3 regions of the Rhodococcus aetherivorans genome follow, and region 3 is predicted to be linked to each of the others. Evidence: riboswitches for the same ligand, from Rfam matches in the RefSeq annotation. Region 3 holds a riboswitch; each other region holds the start of a gene.
The links. Region 3 has a riboswitch for thiamine pyrophosphate ahead of OCS65_RS19175 (TenA family protein). Riboswitches for the same ligand answer to the same signal wherever they lie in the genome.

Region 1: linked by a shared signal. The riboswitch ahead of thiO (glycine oxidase ThiO) and the one ahead of OCS65_RS19175 (TenA family protein) in region 3 are both predicted to bind thiamine pyrophosphate.
Region 2: linked by a shared signal. The riboswitch ahead of thiC (phosphomethylpyrimidine synthase ThiC) and the one ahead of OCS65_RS19175 (TenA family protein) in region 3 are both predicted to bind thiamine pyrophosphate.

What each region holds. Positions count from the first base shown of each region.
Region 1 covers NZ_CP106982.1:1,875,292-1,877,485, forward strand. Annotated here, with positions in the region: gene OCS65_RS08565 (NUDIX hydrolase) at 1-81, shown strand, start outside; gene thiE (thiamine phosphate synthase) at 176-865, opposite strand; TPP riboswitch at 892-1,004, shown strand; gene thiO (glycine oxidase ThiO) at 1,004-2,068, shown strand; gene thiS (sulfur carrier protein ThiS) at 2,065-2,194, shown strand, end outside.
Region 2 covers NZ_CP106984.1:124,597-126,790, forward strand. Annotated here, with positions in the region: gene OCS65_RS29025 (substrate-binding protein) at 1-318, opposite strand, end outside; gene OCS65_RS29030 (ArsR/SmtB family transcription factor) at 334-672, opposite strand; TPP riboswitch at 815-924, shown strand; gene thiC (phosphomethylpyrimidine synthase ThiC) at 923-2,194, shown strand, end outside.
Region 3 covers NZ_CP106982.1:4,231,680-4,233,873, forward strand. Annotated here, with positions in the region: gene OCS65_RS19170 (carboxylesterase/lipase family protein) at 1-909, opposite strand, end outside; TPP riboswitch at 1,033-1,132, shown strand; gene OCS65_RS19175 (TenA family protein) at 1,125-1,844, shown strand; gene OCS65_RS19180 (ABC transporter substrate-binding protein) at 1,841-2,194, shown strand, end outside.

The DNA of each region.
Region 1 (2,194 bases), 2.4 Mb from region 3:
ACGGCCGACCGGGGACTGCGCGCCCGGCTGCCCGGGGACGTGCCGACCCTGTCGCCGTCGACGGTCCTGGGCTGGCTCTAGCGGACTGCCGGCCGGCGGGCCGGCTCCAGCGGACTGCCGGCCGGCGGGCCGGCTCCAGCGGACTGCCGGACGGCGGGCCGGCTCCAGCGGACGGTCAGCCGGGCAGCGCGGCTTTCAGCGCCGCCGCCGCGGCCCGCGGATTCGGTGCCGCGGTGATGGCCCGGACCACCGCGATGCGGGTGGCGCCGGCGGCGAGCACCTCGGGCAGCCGCTCGGCGTCGATGCCGCCGATCGCGAACCACGGCCGCTGCGGCTGCGACCGGGCCACCTCCCGCAGTACCTCGAGTCCCGCCGGGGTGCGCCCCGGCTTGGTGGGGGTGGACCACACCGGCCCGTGGGCGAAGTAGTCGACGCCCTCCTCGATGTCGGACAGGCTCGCCTGCGCGCGGCTGCCGGTGGACCGGCCGATCACGATCTCCTCGCCGAGGATCTGCCGGGCGTATCGCACCGGCAGGTCGCCCTGACCCAGGTGCAGGATGTCGGCGCCCGCGGCGAGCGCGATGTCGGCACGGTCGTTGACGGCCAGCAGCGCACCGTGCCGGCGGCACGCCGCCGCCAGCACCTCGAGTGCCGCGAGTTCCTCGCGGGCCTCGAGCGGGCCGAACTTCTTCTCGCCCGCCGAACCCTTGTCGCGGAGCTGGACGATGTCGACTCCGCCCGCGAGGGCCTCCTCCGCGAATCGGGCCAGGTCTCCGGTGTCGCGACGGGCGTCGGTGCACAGGTAGAGCCGGGCCTGCGCGAGGCGTTCCCGGGGGGCGGGATGGTTGCCGCGGTAGGTAGTCACGGCGAAGACGGTAGTCTCTGCACTGAACGAATCGACACGGGAGTCCCGGGGATCGCGGGGCTGAGAGGGGGCCTGCCGGCCCCGACCGTCAGCACCTGAACCGGATCATGCCGGCGCAGGGAGTGAGGTGGACGAACTGTGGGAACCGTATCCGTCGTCGGCGGAGGCGTGATCGGGCTGTCGATCGCGTGGCGCGCGGCCCGTGCCGGCTGGACCGTGACCGTGCACGACCCGTCCCCGGGGGCGGGGGCGTCGTGGGTGGCCGGCGGGATGCTGGCACCGTTGTCGGAGGGCTGGCCGGGGGAGGAACACGTCCTCGAACTGGGCGCGGCGTCGCTGGCCCGCTGGCCGGAGTTCGGCGCCGAGCTGTTGCGGGAGACCGGACTGGACCTGTTCACCGCCGACGCGTCGCTGACCGTCGCGCTGGACGCGGCCGACGCGGCCGATCTGCGCACGATCGCCGAGTGGGTCTCGGCTCAGGGGCACGAGATGCGCGTGCTCGGTCGCGCCGAGGTGCGCGAGCTCGAGCCGTCGCTGGGGCCGCGCATCCGCCTGGGCCTGCTGGCCCCGGACGAGCTGGCCGTGGACAACCGGATCCTCGTCGATGCGCTGCGGCGGGCCGTCGCCGAGGCCGGTGTGGCCTTCGTCGATGTGCCGGTGCGCGACGTCGCGGACCTGGACGCCGACCGGGTGGTGCTCGCGGCGGGCGCGGCGTCGGCCCGCCTGTGGCCGGGCTTGCCGGTGCGGCCGGTCAAGGGGGAGATCCTGCGGTTGCGGACCCGCCCGGGTGCGGCGCCCGCCCCGCACCGGACGGTCCGCGGCAGTGTGCACGGCCGGCCGGCATACCTGGTGCCGCGCGCGGACGGCCTCGTCGTGGGCGCGACCCAGTACGAGGCCGACGACACGCAGGTCACCGTCGCGGGGGTGCGGGACCTGATCGCCGACGCCGAGGCGCTGTTCCCGGCGATCGGCGAGTACGAACTGCACGAGGCGAGCGCCGGGCTGCGGCCCATGAGCCCGGACAATCTGCCGCTCATCGGCCGGCTGTCCGAACGGGTGATCGCCGCGACCGGGCATGGCCGCAACGGGGTGCTGCTGACCCCGGTCACCGCGGACGCGGTGGTCGCGGAGCTCGCGGACGAACCCCTCGCTGTCTCGAAACATGCTGATCCACAACGATTCTCGAAGGGGAAAAGGTCATGAACGGTGCGCCGACGGTGGGTGTCACGGTCAACGGGGAGGAGCGCTGGTTCGCGCAGGCGCCGACGATGGCCGAACTGCTCAGCGAACTCGGTCTGCCCGACAAGGGCGTCGCCGTCGCCGTGGACG
Region 2 (2,194 bases), on a different replicon from region 3:
GAGTTCGGCGATGAGCCGAACTCTCGTACCACCGTTTGCGGCTTCGAAACGGAGTTTGATACGCCCTCGCCAGGGCTGGTCGTGCACGATATCGAGGTACGCATGCGGACGTGCGGCAGCAATACGGCCGAGGATTTCGACCGGTTCTGCGCCGGAACCGCTGAGGTGGACCGCCATACGCACGGCAGCGCCGGGTTCGACTCGATCGCATACCGCACCGAAGAGCCATCCCGCCTCGTCGCCTGCTCCGAAAAGGCTGTAAGCCACCGAGGGTGGGGATGCGGTCCACTCTTCGGCGTGCAGTACGAGCTGGGTCACCGTGTTTCCTGGAAGCTATGCACGTCGCAAGGTTGTGTCGGTGGCAGCGGTGCGGTCTGCGGCCTCGACGGCATCTGACAGGGCTCCTCGGAACAATTCCTGCAACATTGCAATGACATCGCGTGCGGGACCGGCCGGGTCGATCGAGTAGAAACGGAAGCGTCCGGCCTTACGTTCGGTGACCAAGCCCGCGTGCCGCAGGATCCGGAGGTGGTTCGAGACGCCGGTGCGTCCCACGCTGTCGATCTGGTCGACCAGTTCGTTGACGCTGCACTCGTCACGCTCTGCCAGCACAGTGAGAATGGCTCGCCGTACAGGGTCGGCGAGGGCATCGAAGGCCAGCTGTGCGGACAAGGTCCCGATCTCCTCGAGTCAACAGTCAATGACGTATAGAAGAGTACCTCCTCGTAGCTCGTACAGGACGGGCCGACTTCGCACCGCTCCGACGACCGGACCAGCTACATCTGCAGCGGGAGAAGCCGGGTGTTAGGGTCTGTGCCGTCCCCACGGGAGCCCTATTGCAGGGGCTGAGATCGGGCTGAGGCAGCCTGCGACCGTCGAACCTGCCCGGGTAATGCCGGCGAAGGAAGTAGGAACGATTCCGATGAGTGCATCCAATTCGCATGCCCTGTGCTATGTCCACGACGAGGAACACGACCTGCGTGTACCTGTCACAGAGATCCGCTTGGGCGACTCTCCCGGCGGGGTGCCGAACCCGTCGCTGCAGGTCTACCGCACTGCAGGTCCCGGTAGCGATCCGCTGATCGGGCTCCCGCCGACGCGCGCCGACTGGATTGCTGCTCGCGGCGACGTCGAGCACTACCCGGGGCGAGAACGGGATCTGCTCGACGATGGCCGCTCGGCGGTGCGGCGTGGAGAGGCGTCCCGGGAGTGGAAGGGGCCCCGACCTGTCCCGGTGCGAGCGAGGACAGGCCGGACGGTCACGCAGATGCACTATGCCCGGGCGGGGATCATCACCCAGGAAATGCGGTTCGTGGCGCTGCGGGAGAACTGCGACGTGGAACTGGTGCGCTCGGAGGTGGCGGCGGGTCGGGCGATCATCCCCGCCAACGTCAACCACCCCGAGTCCGAGCCGATGATCATCGGCAAGTCCTTCCTGGTGAAGATCAATGCCAACATCGGTAACTCAGCGGTGACCAGCTCCATCGTCGACGAAGTCGACAAGATGCGCTGGGCCACCCGTTGGGGCGCGGACACTGTGATGGACCTGTCCACCGGTGAAGATATCCACACCACCCGAGAGTGGATCATTCGCAACTCCCCGGTGCCGATCGGCACGGTGCCGATCTACCAGGCTCTGGAGAAGGTCGCCGGCCAGGCCGATGCGCTGACGTGGGAGATCTTTCGCGACACCGTGATCGAGCAGTGTGAGCAGGGTGTGGACTACATGACCATCCACGCCGGAGTGCTGCTGCGCTACGTACCGCTCACGGCCGAGCGGCTCACCGGCATCGTCTCCCGAGGTGGGTCGATCATGGCCGGTTGGTGCCTTGCCCATCACGAGGAAAATTTTCTCTACACCCACTTCGACGAACTGTGTGAGATCTTCGCCCGCTACGACGTGGCATTTTCCCTCGGGGACGGGCTGCGACCGGGGTCGATCGCCGACGCCAACGACGCCGCGCAGTACGCCGAACTGGACACCCTTGCCGAACTGACCACCCGTGCCTGGGCTCACGACGTTCAGGTGATGGTCGAAGGCCCTGGCCACATCCCGATCCATCGGGTGCGGGAAAATGTGGAGCGTCAGCAGAAGTTATGTCATGGAGCGCCTTTCTACACCCTGGGGCCGCTGGTGACCGACATTGCTCCGGGCTACGACCACATCACCTCCGCGATCGGGGCCACCGAGATC
Region 3 (2,194 bases):
CGCGAGCCCCTTCTGGAACGCCGCCACCGGGTACTTCGGCACCAGGTCGCGGTCGACCACCGGCGCCATCGCGAGCGTGCCGGGGAACTTCGTGGGGATCTCCCCGACGAGCACGTCGCCCGCATCGGTCAGCGTCTCGTGCGGCATGTCCCGCAGCGCCCACACCCGGGCCGGCGTGAGGTCGAGGATCTCGAGGAACCGCTCGGCGACCCGGGCAGCCCGCTCGGACCCGTATGCCGACGTCGCCGGCGGGCTCTGCGCGATGGCCCGGTGGAACAGGCCCTCGGCGCGGGGCACGGTCATCAGGGTGGTCAGCGACCCGCCGCCCGACGACTCGCCGAACACGGTGACCCGGTCCGGGTCGCCCCCGAACGCGGAGATGCAGTCGCGCACCCACTCGAGCGCGGCGATCTGGTCCCGCAACCCGACGTTGGATTCGAAGGTGGTCCCGGCTGTCGAGAACGACGAGAAGTCGAGGAAGCCGAGGGCTCCGAGCCGGTAGTTGACCGTCACCACGACGACGTCCCCGCGTTCGGCGAGCAACCGTCCGTCGTAGATCCGCTGACCCGAGTACCCGAGGACGTAGGCGCCGCCGTGGATCCAGACCATCACCGGCCGCGGCTCCCCGTCCGGCTCCGGTGCCCAGATGTTCAGCGAGAGGCAGTCCTCGCCGATCGACAGGCCCGGGTCGATGGGGATGGGATTGTTGCGGCCCTGCGGCGCGATGGGCCCGAACCGGCGGGCGTCGAGCACGTCGGTCCACGGCTCCGGCGGTTCGGGGGCGCGGAACCGAAGGTCGCCGGACGCCGGCGCGGCGTACGGGACACCCTTCCACGCGTAGACGGAACCGTCGCGGTAGCCGCGTACGTCGCCGTACTTGCACCCGACGATGAGAGTCTCGGCGTCCACGGTCCCTCCCGAACGAACGGTCTGGGGCCAAGGTACCAACAACAGACAGGCTGCACGCGCAGCCCCGGCGACCCGGCACCCCGGGCCCGCGTGGGGCGAGCCACACCCGGTGCTATCGTCGCCTCCGTAGACACGGGGTGCTCCGCACACGAGCGGGAGCTGAGATCACACCCGTCGAACCTGATCAGGTAATGCTGACGAAGGGATGTCACGGCATGACCATGCCTGCCCATGCGTCGGTCCCGGAGGGGACCGAGCGCTTCACCGATCTGCTGTGGGACCGTACGAAGGTCCTGCGCGAGGCCATCGACGACCTCGAGTTCCTGCGCCGGCTCGGCGACGGGACCCTGCCGCTCGACGCGTTCCGCTTCTACATCGAGCAGGACGCCCTCTACCTCGCCGGCTACGCCAAGGCGCTCGCCCTCCTCGCGGCGAAGGCCCCGGACCCGGCCACCGCCGCGTTCTGGGCCAACAGCGCGGCGACGGCCGCCACCGAGGAATCGGCCCTGCACCGGGGTCTGCTCACCGGTGGTGTCCTGCCGCCCGCCGAGGACACCCCCGCGCACTCCCCCGCCTGCCTCGGCTACGTCTCCTACCTGACCGCCACGGTCGCCACCGATCCGTATCCGGTCGGCGCCGCCGCGGTGCTTCCGTGCTTCTGGATCTACGCCGAGGTCGGCCGCGAGCTGGCCGTCCGCGCCGCCGACGTGCTCACCGCGGACCCCACCCACCCCTACGCCCAGTGGGTCACCACCTACGACGCGCCCGAGTTCCACGCCGCGGTCGCCACCGCCCGCGAGCTCGTCGACGTCGCGGCGGCGGCCGCCACCGACACCGAGCGCGACGCCATGGCCGGGGCGTTCACGATCGCCACCCGCTACGAGCTGCTGTTCTGGGACACCGCGCTGAACACGCAGGACTGGCCGGCCTCATGACGACCACCTCCCGGCTGCGTCGCCGGCTCACCGTCCTGGCCGCCCTCACCGCGGCGCTGCTGCTCACCGCGTCCTGCGCCGGCGGCACCGGCGACGACGACTCCGGCGACACGATCCGGTTCGCCCTGGACTGGACGCCGAACACCAACCACACCGGCCTGTACGTGGCCCAGCAGGAGGGCCTGTTCGCCGACGCCGGTCTCGACGTCGAGTTCCTGCCCTACAACAACACCACCCCGGACACCCTCGTCGACGCCGGCAACGCCGAGTTCGGCATCTCCACGCAGGCGCAGGCGACATTCTCCCGGGCGGCCGGCTCGCGCACCGTCTCGGTCCTCGCGCCGCTGCAG